DNA from 2 places in the Cupriavidus sp. a3 genome. Region 2 is predicted to be linked to the other one. Evidence: predicted binding sites of a transcription regulator. Region 2 holds the regulator's gene; the other holds the start of a gene.
The links. The regulator FliA, encoded in region 2, starts transcription of late flagellar genes. The targets are predictions, from matches to a motif close to CTAAAGTTTNNNNNNNNNNNGCCGNTA.
Positions count from the first base shown of each region.

Region 1 (4,760 bases), on a different contig from region 2:
GCCGGCACGGCGGGCTCTTGCGGCACGTACCGCCAGGCTGCGGTGCGGCGCTAGTGGCGGTGAATCATATGGTCGAACCATGTGCGTACCGACTGCTCCTGCTGCTGCAGCAGCGTCGGATTCTTCTCGCGCATGATCCAGATGGCAAAGGCGGCACAGGCCACCAGGGCGATCAGCGCCAGTGCCGTGATCAGTGCGGCAGTCATAGCAACCTCCTGTAGAAGACTGGTTGCACCTTCAGTGTAGGTCGGATCGCGCGCGATGCAGGGGACGTGCAAAAGCAGGAAGGCCAGCCGCATTGGCTGGCCTTCCGGTATCTCAAGTGCCACGTGAGTCGGTTCCGTGTAACGCTTCCACAGTTTGCTGGTCCGCTTCTGCATTCACTGCCCGAGACTAGCTCTCTCGCCCATCCTGCGGCACCCCAGGACATACCTGCAGGATAGTACAAATTCGGGCGCGGGGAAGCGCGCGCGCTGATGCGGGCACAGGTCACGCACAGGTCACGCTCACGTCACCTCAATACGGTCGTCGACGAGGCAGATCTGGCCACCGGGCTTGTCTTCCACCACCTTGAGCACGCGGCTGCCCACCTGCAGCGTGACGCCGCCATGGATGCGCCGTGCCGCGTCGATGACGGCACCGGCTGCGGGCTGCATCTGCTGGCCCAGTTCGGCCAGGCGGCCTTCCAGCTCGAACAGGTCACGCGAGAGCTTGAACAGCGTGGCACGCGCCTTCTCGCGCAGGTCGCCGACGGCCTTCTCCGGATGCCTGGCAAAGAACGCCACCAGCTGCCTGACCTTGTTCTGCTCGTCCAGCAGCCGCCGGCGGTCTGCCTCGAGCGCGGCGCGTTGCGCGTCGGCATAGGGATTCAGTCCCACCTGCACGCTGGTGGCGCTGCCGGCAGGACTGCCGAGCACCGCGGCGTGCACCGCCAGCATGGCGCGCGTGCGCCCGCCGCTGATGCTGCCCTGCACGCCGGGGCCTCCGACCACGATGCGCGCGCCCGCGGCAACATCGCTCTGGCGGATGCCGCTGTCGACGTTCACCTCGGTGCCGGCCTCGACCACGGCGTTCTCGATGAAGCGGGCCTTGACCGCGCCCTTGCAGCGCACGCTGGCGCGGCTGATGCCGCCGTCGGCATGGCCGGTCTCGGACTTGCCGATGATGCCGCCCTTGACCACGACATTGCCGCCGGCGTCGATGTCGGCGGCTTCGATGGTGCCTTCGACCAGCACGTCGCCGCTGACGCGCACCGACATGCCGGTACGGATATCGCCCGCCACCCGCAGCGTGCCGTCAAATGCGACGTTGCCCGAATGCAGGTCGACCGCCTCCACCTGCACCACCGGGCTGACGGCGATGCCATGCACGCCGGCTACTGGGGCGCCGGCGATCACGGCAACCAGCAGGTCGGGGTCGTCGGGATCGGCGGCGGCGCCGGTCAGGCCCTCGGCAAAGGGCGGATCGTCCATCGGATCGGCGGCAATGGGCTTGCCGAACACGTCGACGCCATCATGTCCGGGCACCGCCGGGATGCGGCGCATCAGCGGCATGCCGGGACTGACCAGCAGCAGGTTGCCGAGGTCGCGCAGGTCGACGCGCGAATCTTCCTCATCGGCCTGCACTGGCTTGCGCGGCTGCAGCAGGTTGACGAAGCGTGCCGGCTCGCCCTGGCGCGGCGCCACGCCGGCGGCGATGGTGCGCAGCTCGCTGCGGCCTTCGGCCAGCGCGGCGTCGAGCGCCAGCGCCTGGATCGGCGCCACCACGCCGCGCTCGGCGACGGCGCGGCGGATCTCGTCCTCCGTGACCGGGCGGCCGCCTTCGGCGGGCATCAGCGTGAGCCGCGCGGCCAGGCCGTCGTCCGTGATATCGAGCTCGAACGCGCCATCGACCAGCACACCGATGGCGGCGTCGATCTCATGCTCGGCGCGCTGGCACTGCTGCAGGAACTGCGCGACCGCGCGTGCATCCAGCCTCGCGCCGGCCCAGCCGTGGCTGTCCAGGCACTGCCTCAGGCTGGCGTGATCCGGAGCCAGCCTGCCTGGCTCCGGTGTGTAGCGTGCATGCACCTGCTCACCTGGCTCGGTCAGCTCCAGGCGCAATCCCGACTCGTGCATCATGAGTCCCCTGACGTTGGTTGCGGAGCTGCATGGCGCTCGGCCACGGCGGCCTGCCCGCGCTGGCGGACAGCGCGTGCCCGGACGGCTGGCGCTCCACTTGTTATCGATCCAAGACCATCGGCAGCGGGAGTACGAAACTTGAGCGGGCAACGGCCCCCGCCGAGGAGGGGTGGGCCAGGCCATCAGCGGATGGCATCGCCGGACTTTTCGGTAAACTGTCGGCATTTCCGGGACGCGCCGCGTCCCGCAGCCTGTGCAGTCCCCATGTCAAATACCCACGAAATCCGCCCCGGCCAGTCCCTCGAGCTGCTCAAGGAACTCCATATCCTGACGCGCGACGGCAAGATGAACCAGGACAGCCGGCGCAAGCTAAAGCAGGTCTACCACCTGTTCCAGTTCATCGAGCCGCTGCTGCAGCAGGTCAAGGATGAGCGCGGCCGTGTCACGCTGGTCGACCATGGCGCCGGCAAGTCGTACCTCGGCTTCATCCTGTACGACCTGTTCTTCAAGGCCTTGAAGGACGATTCCCATATCTACGGCATCGAGACGCGCGAGGAACTGGTGAAGACCTCGCAGGCGCTGGCAGCGCGGCTGGGCTTTCCCGGGATGTCGTTCCTGAACCTGTCGGTGGCGGACTCGATCACCTCGCCACAGTTGCCGCCGACCGTCGACGTGGTCACCGCGCTGCATGCGTGCAATACCGCCACCGACGACGCCATCCGCTTCGCGCTGGCCAAGCGCGCGCAGCACATCGTGCTGGTGCCCTGTTGCCAGGCCGAAGTGGCCAGCGTGCTGCGCAAGCACAAGGGCAAGCTGCTGGCGGGCAATCCGCTGACCGAGATCTGGCGCCACCCGCTGCATACGCGCGAATTCGGCAGCCAGGTGACCAATGTGCTGCGCTGCCTGCAGCTGGAGGCGCATGGCTACCAGGTCAGCGTGACCGAGCTGGTGGGCTGGGAACACTCGATGAAGAACGAGCTGATCATCGCCCAGTACAAGGACCTGCCGCGCCGGCGCCCGGCGGAGCGGCTGCAGAACGTGCTGGAAACGCTGGGACTGGAAGAGATGAACGAGCGCTTCTTCACCGCCCCGGTTTCGGACAAGCCGGCCGAGCCAGCGTAAGTCAGTCTTTCGGGGGCGGGTTCTTGCCGGTGGCTTTGTCTTCGGCTTTGTCTTCGGCTTCGTCCTCGCCCGCCATCACGCGGCGCCAGCCCGCATGCCCCAGGCGGCGCATGGTTGCCTGGTTGCGCTCGTAGATATCCGCCGCATCCGGGAAGGCCGCCGCCGCGCGCGCGATGCTGTCCTCGCGCAGCAAGTGCAGGATCGGATACGGTGCGCGGTTGGTGTAGTTCTCGATGTCGTCAGGCTCGCTATCGGCGAACTGGTACTGCGGATGGAAGCTGGCGATCTGCAGCGTGCCTTCCAGGCCCAGGCTGCCGAGCAGGCGGTCGGCGAAGTACAGCAGGTCGTTGTAGTCGAGGAAATCGGCCACCGCGTGGGGCAGGATCAGCAGCGTGGTGTCGATCTCCGCCGGATCCGTCTCATCGAGCAGGCGCAACTCGCGCTCGAGTTCACCCAGCACATCCGGCGCTTCGGTGGCGGTGCTGACCACGTAGCGCACCTGCTCCTTCACATAAACACTCTTGGCAAATGGGCACAGGTTGAGCCCGATCACCGCGCGCTCAAGCCAGTGGCGGGTGGCGGCGATGACAGCGTCTGCGGAAGTGGCGGCGGAGGGCATGATGGGGATACCGGGCAAACCGTCATTCTAGCGCTGCCGCAGGCTCTATAATCCGCGGCGGAAACACTGCTGTCCTTGCCGAGCGCCCCATGTCCCCTGCCACGCCTCCCGCTGCCACCGCCAACCCACCAGATGTCGCCATCATCGGCGGAGGACCGGCCGGGCTGATGGCTGCCGAAGTGCTGGTGGCGCAAGGCGCCAGCGTGGCGGTCTATGACGCGATGCCGTCGGTCGGGCGCAAGTTCCTGATGGCCGGCAAGGGCGGCATGAACCTCACGCATGCCGAGCCGGAACCGGCCTTCCTCGGCCGCTATGGCGCCCGTGCCGCGCAGATCGCGCCGATGCTTGCGGACTTCGGCCCGCAGGCGCTGCGCGAGTGGGTGCACGGGCTTGGCATCGACACCTTCGTCGGCAGCTCGGGCCGCGTTTTCCCGACCGACATGAAGGCCGCGCCGATGCTGCGCGCATGGCTGCACCGGTTGCGCGAGGCCGGCGTGCAGTTCCATATGCGGCATCGCTGGCTGGGTTGGGAGGACCGGGATCAGGGAGCGCTGCACGTGCTGCGCTTCGCCACGCCGCATGGCGAAGTGCCGGTGCCCGCGCGTGCCGTGGTGCTGGCGCTCGGCGGCGCAAGCTGGGCGCGGCTGGGATCGGATGGTGCGTGGGTGCCGCGGCTGGCTGACCGTGGCGTCGATATCGCGCCGCTGCGGCCGGCTAACTGCGGTTTCGATGTGGCATGGAGCGAATCGTTTGCCGACCGTTTCGCCGGCACGCCGGTCAAGCCGGTGGCGATCGCACTGACCGATCGCGATGGCAACGCGCACTATCGCCAGGGCGAGTTCGTCATCAGCGCTACGGGCATCGAAGGCAGCCTGGTCTATGCGTTATCGGCGCCGATG
Region 1 is NZ_CP170643.1:3,600,624-3,605,383, forward strand. Features, by position in the region: gene ACAD63_RS17270 (hypothetical protein) at 51-206, opposite strand; gene ACAD63_RS17275 (DUF342 domain-containing protein) at 507-2,120, opposite strand; gene ACAD63_RS17280 (class I SAM-dependent methyltransferase) at 2,385-3,242, shown strand; gene ACAD63_RS17285 (DUF1415 domain-containing protein) at 3,244-3,861, opposite strand; gene ACAD63_RS17290 (TIGR03862 family flavoprotein) at 3,951-4,760, shown strand, end outside.
Region 1: a site for FliA is predicted at 2,236-2,262, ahead of ACAD63_RS17275 (DUF342 domain-containing protein). Genes of this name have one in related genera too.

Region 2 (4,760 bases):
CGGTCAGCGTGCCCGGCCGCCGCACGCCGCAGCCGCTGCAGCACACGCTGTGGCTGGGCGACCGCGACGGCACGCCGCTGGCCGCCACCGTCACCGCCGCTGGCCGCGCCGGCCAGCCGCTGGGCGAGGCCGACGCCGAGGCCGCCAACCTGCGCGCCGCCATGAGCGCTGCGCGCAGGGTGGTCAACGTGGTCGACGCGATGCCGTCCGCCGCCACGCTGGCGCGCTGGCAGCAGGCCGGCGAACGCTGGATCGCGGGCGCGCGCAAGACCGTGCGCGTGGTGGGCGCAGGCGCCGCCTGGAAGCTCGATGCACTCGCCGATACGCTGACCTTCCACGCCATCGGCGACGCCATCGTGTGCGAGCGCGACGCGGTACGCTGGCTGGCCACTGCCGACGTGCGCGTGCCCGACAGCCCCGCGCGTGGCAAGGGCGCTCCCGAAGGCGGCATCGATGCCTGCCTGGTGGTGGTGCGCCTGGTCGACCGCGCCAGCGGCGAGCTGCTCGATACCCGTTATCTGCTGTGCGACCCGGCGCTGGCGCCGGATGCAGCACAGGTGGCGCACTGGGCGCCATGGTCGGATACGGCCGAAACGCGCCTGCGCACGCTGCGCCATGCCATCGACCACTTCGCGCAGGATGCCGAAGCCGGCCACGCCGCCAGTGCCGCGCTCGCGGCGCTGCAGCTTGGCCTGTCGGTGCTGTGCCTCGAACACGCGCCAACCGCGACCGCGCCGGCGTTCCTGGCACGCCTGGCCGGGCGCACCGTGCGAGCCGGCACGGCGGTGCCGGGCACCGTGCTCAATGAAGGCATGGGCCGCATGCTGGCGCTGCTCGACGTGCTGGAGAATTACTCCGGCCGCGCCGCGGCGGCACCCGCTGTCGCGGAAGCGGCCGATGTCATGGGAGCCCTGCAGTGAGCACGCTCGCCATGGACCAGGCGGAAAGCCTGCGGCGCATGCTGGCGCCGCGCACCACGCGCCGCATCGCCGTGGTCGCCAGCGAACGCGGTGCCGGCGCCACCACGGTGGCGCTGGGCCTTTCGCACGCGCTTGCGATGCAGGGCGAGCGCGTACTGCTGCTCGACGAAGACCCGGCCACGGCGCGCGCGACCAGGCTCGCCGGCGCGACCCCGGCCGGCACGCTCGCCGACGTGCAGGAAGGACGCCTGCCGCTGGAAGCCGTGGCGGGCGTCGGCACCGGCGGCGCGGTATCGGTGCTGCCGGCCGGCCGCCAACGCGCGGGGCTCGACGTGCCCGCCGCGGCGCTGTCGGCCTTTCGCAGCGTGCTGGTCGATGCCACCGCCGATGCCGACGGCGCGCTGTCGCCCTTTGCCGGCGGCGCGCACAACGTGGTGATCGTGATGCGCCCGGAGCTGGCGTCGATCACCGCCGCCTATGCCTGCATCAAGCGCCTGCATCACCTGTATGCCTGGCGCCGCTTCTACCTGGTGGTCAACATGGCCGCCACCGAAGCCGCCGTGCAGGCGATCCTGCGCAACCTGGCGCGTACCGCCAGCCAGTACCTCGGCGTGGAAGTGCTGTGCGCCGGCTGGCTGCCGGCCGACCCGCTGGTGGCGCGCGGCGTGCAGCTTGGCCGCTGCGTGGTCGAGGCCTTCCCGGCAGCACCCGCGACCAGCGCGCTGCGACGCACCGCCGGCAGCATCGGCGGCTGGCCGCTGCGCGCCGAGACGCCGGCCCCTGCCGCGACGCCGGTGCCGGCGTGAGCGCCACCCGAGCCATGCCTTACCAACGAACCAGACCCTGAGCCAGCCGGCGCGCCGCGTGGCGTGCCCGTCCAGCAATCCAGCATTCACGAGAATTGCACCATGTACACGATCCAGGGAAAGCTCGACCAGGCCGATGTGGTCAAGGCGCACGCACAGCTGGTGCGTCGCATCGCCTTGCAGCTGGCCGCCAAGCTGCCTGCCAGCGTGCAGATCGACGACCTGATCCAGGCCGGCATGATCGGCCTGCTCGACGCCGCCAAGCGCTATGAAGACACCCACGGCGCGCGCTTCGAGACCTACGCCAGCCAGCGCATCCGCGGCGCCATGCTCGACGAGGTGCGCGCTAACGACTGGCAGTCGCGCAGCCTGCGCCAGTTCACGCGGCGCATCGAACGCACCCAGCGCTCGCTCGAGCAGAAGCTCGGACGCACGCCGCTCGATTCCGAGGTGGCCGAGGCGATGGAGATGCCGCTGGGCGAATACCAGGTCCTGCTCAACGAGGTCTATGGCTGCCAGCTGCTGCATTACGAGGATTTCGAGCGCTCCGGGGAAGAGGATTTCCTCGACCGCCATCTTGCCGGCAGCGACGACGGCAATCCGCTGACGGTGCTGATGGAAAGCGGCATGCGCCAAGCGCTGATCCGCGCCATCGACCGGCTGCCCGAGCGCGAGAAGCTGGTGCTGTCGCTGTGCTATGACCAGGAGCTGAACCTGCGGGAGATCGGGGCGGTGCTGGATGTGACCGAGTCGCGCGTGTGCCAGATCCGGGGGCAGGCGATTACGCGGTTGCGGAACCAGTTGCGTGGGTTGTTGTGATGGGTGTTGGTGGCCTGCTTGCCCGCGGCGCCGGCGTCGTGCTGCTCGCTGCGTCGGCTTGTGCCTGGTCGGCGATCGAAGGTGGGACACGGCATGCGTGGACCGGGTCGGTCAATGGGCCGGCGTTGCATGGGCGGGGGCAGCGGGCGGTGTCGGCGCCGATTCAGCCTGTGGGGGTGTTGCCGCAGGCTGAAGGGGTGATTACGACGGTGCGGTGGCGTTACAGCTTTGCGCGGACGCCGCCGGCCGAGTTGCAGGCATATTTGTGCAATGCGCAGCGGTGTGTGATGTTGCCCCAGGCCGAGGGGCTAACGTCCGCGTTCTCCGGCGATGATGCTACCAAGGGGTTTGTGTTTGCGTTTCGGGTGCCGGGACAGGGGAGTCTGGTGCCGGTTTTGCAGGGGCGGAGTAATGAGGTGGTTGTGGGCTTTCGGTAGGCATCTGTTCTAGGTGCCTGGCTGGCCACCAGATGGGGACCTATCCGCAAGGCACGCAACAAAAAGCCGATGCCGGTCCGCAAAGCAAAACCCAAATCAGCCTGCCGCCAGGCTCACCCCCCCAACCCCGGTCGCCGCCTTCCCATCCTTCCCATACAACCCGGCATCCCCGCCACTATGCTGCCGCAGCGCCTGAATCGCCTGCTGCGTGAAATCGAGATGTGCCTTGATGACCGCGCCATTCAGCGCATTGCCATCCCGCGTCACCCGCGCAGCAAAGATCAGCTTGCGCCAGGCCTCCGCCACGCCGGCATCGAGCCGGCCAAGCAATTGCCCGTCCGCGCCAGCACGCAGGCCCAGCACCTGCATCTGCGCTTCCCGCGCCCGGACCTGCCGCGACAGCCCCTGACCCACTTCCACCTTGCGCGTCAGCAACTCGCTGAGCGCAGTGAAATCCCCGCGCTTGATGGCATCTCGCTCTTGCGCAAGAAGTTGCCCGAAAGCTTCAACGCCTTCGGTTTCACGCTGCAGGGACTGGATCAGGCTTTGGCTCATGATTTGGCTATTGAGGGTCGGCCTGGCCTAGCTCGCGCAAGCTGGCGAGCAGGCCATCGGCAATCTTGCCCGGGTCGATCTTGATCCGGCCTTCGGCGATGGCCTGGCGGATTTCTTCGACCTTGGCGGTATCGATATCGTCGTCGGTTTCCTGCGCCAGGCGGCTGCTGATCTCGCGCACCTGTGCGGCCAGCGGACTGACGCTCAGCCCGGAGGACGGCGGGGCGGCGCTGGCCGGTGCGGCCTGGGGCCGGGCGGCGGCGTCGCCTGCGGGCGCGTCGGCGGGCCGGGACGAGGTGGAATGGTTGATCTTCACGGGCGTTCCTTGCTGGTTTCCTATGGCATTACGGCCGTGGCGGGGAAATCTTTAGGGAACGTGCCCCAGGGGTGCGTCCCATATCGCCCGCACGGCTGGACCGGCGGCATTTTCGCATGCCGCGGTGCCATCGGAATCCGGCTGCCAGCCACGATCGGCAGACTCGAAGTGCTTATTGCAGCACGACGGTATCACCGCTGCGCACCAGCCCGTTGACCACCTGGCCGTTGCGCAGGCGGACCTGCACGGTATTGCCGGTGGCGGCGTCGGCCAGCACCTTGCCCTCGCTGGAGATCTGGAACGCCTCACCCTCGACCGACACCGTGACGGTCTGTCCCTGGCGCACCGCGATGGCCTTGCGCAGCAGGTCGCTGCGCATGGGCGAGCCGGCGGCGATGCGGTTGGCGGCGACGGCGCCGGCGAGCTGGGCCGGGTCGGTGATGACCGCGCGCGGCAAGGTGGCAAGGTCGCCCTGGCGCACTTCGATATCGGCCTGGCTGACCGGTTCGCCCGGACCCAGGGCGCGCGACGCGACGTAATAGTCGGTCAGCACCGATACGCGCGCCTGCATATAGCGCACCCACGGCCGCTCGCCGCCACAGCGCACGCCGACCGAGACCCGCCCCCACGGCGAGGCGCCGGCGGGCAGGAACGGGTCGGGCGATACGCACTCCGGCGCGCGGCCGCCCGACGGCGGAGCCACCTGCACGCTGACCTTGCCGGGCAGGCCGGCGGTCTGCTGCAGCAGGAAGCGCTCCACGGCAGCGCGTGCGGGATCCTCGGTGAAGGGGCTTGCAGTGGCCGTGTGCTGGCCGGCCGCCGGTGCCTGCATGGCGACCGGAGTGGCCTGCGCCGGCGCAGCGCCGGCGGCCCCGGCAAGGCACAGCAGGCCTGCCGCCAGCAGGGT
Region 2 is NZ_CP170644.1:2,131,881-2,136,640, reverse strand. Features, by position in the region: gene flhF (flagellar biosynthesis protein FlhF) at 1-920, shown strand, start outside; gene ACAD63_RS31535 (MinD/ParA family ATP-binding protein) at 932-1,726, shown strand; gene ACAD63_RS31530 (RNA polymerase sigma factor FliA) at 1,829-2,545, shown strand; gene ACAD63_RS31525 (flagellar protein FlhE) at 2,545-2,982, shown strand; gene ACAD63_RS31520 (flagella synthesis protein FlgN) at 3,079-3,537, opposite strand; gene flgM (flagellar biosynthesis anti-sigma factor FlgM) at 3,545-3,853, opposite strand; gene flgA (flagellar basal body P-ring formation chaperone FlgA) at 4,026-4,760, opposite strand, start outside.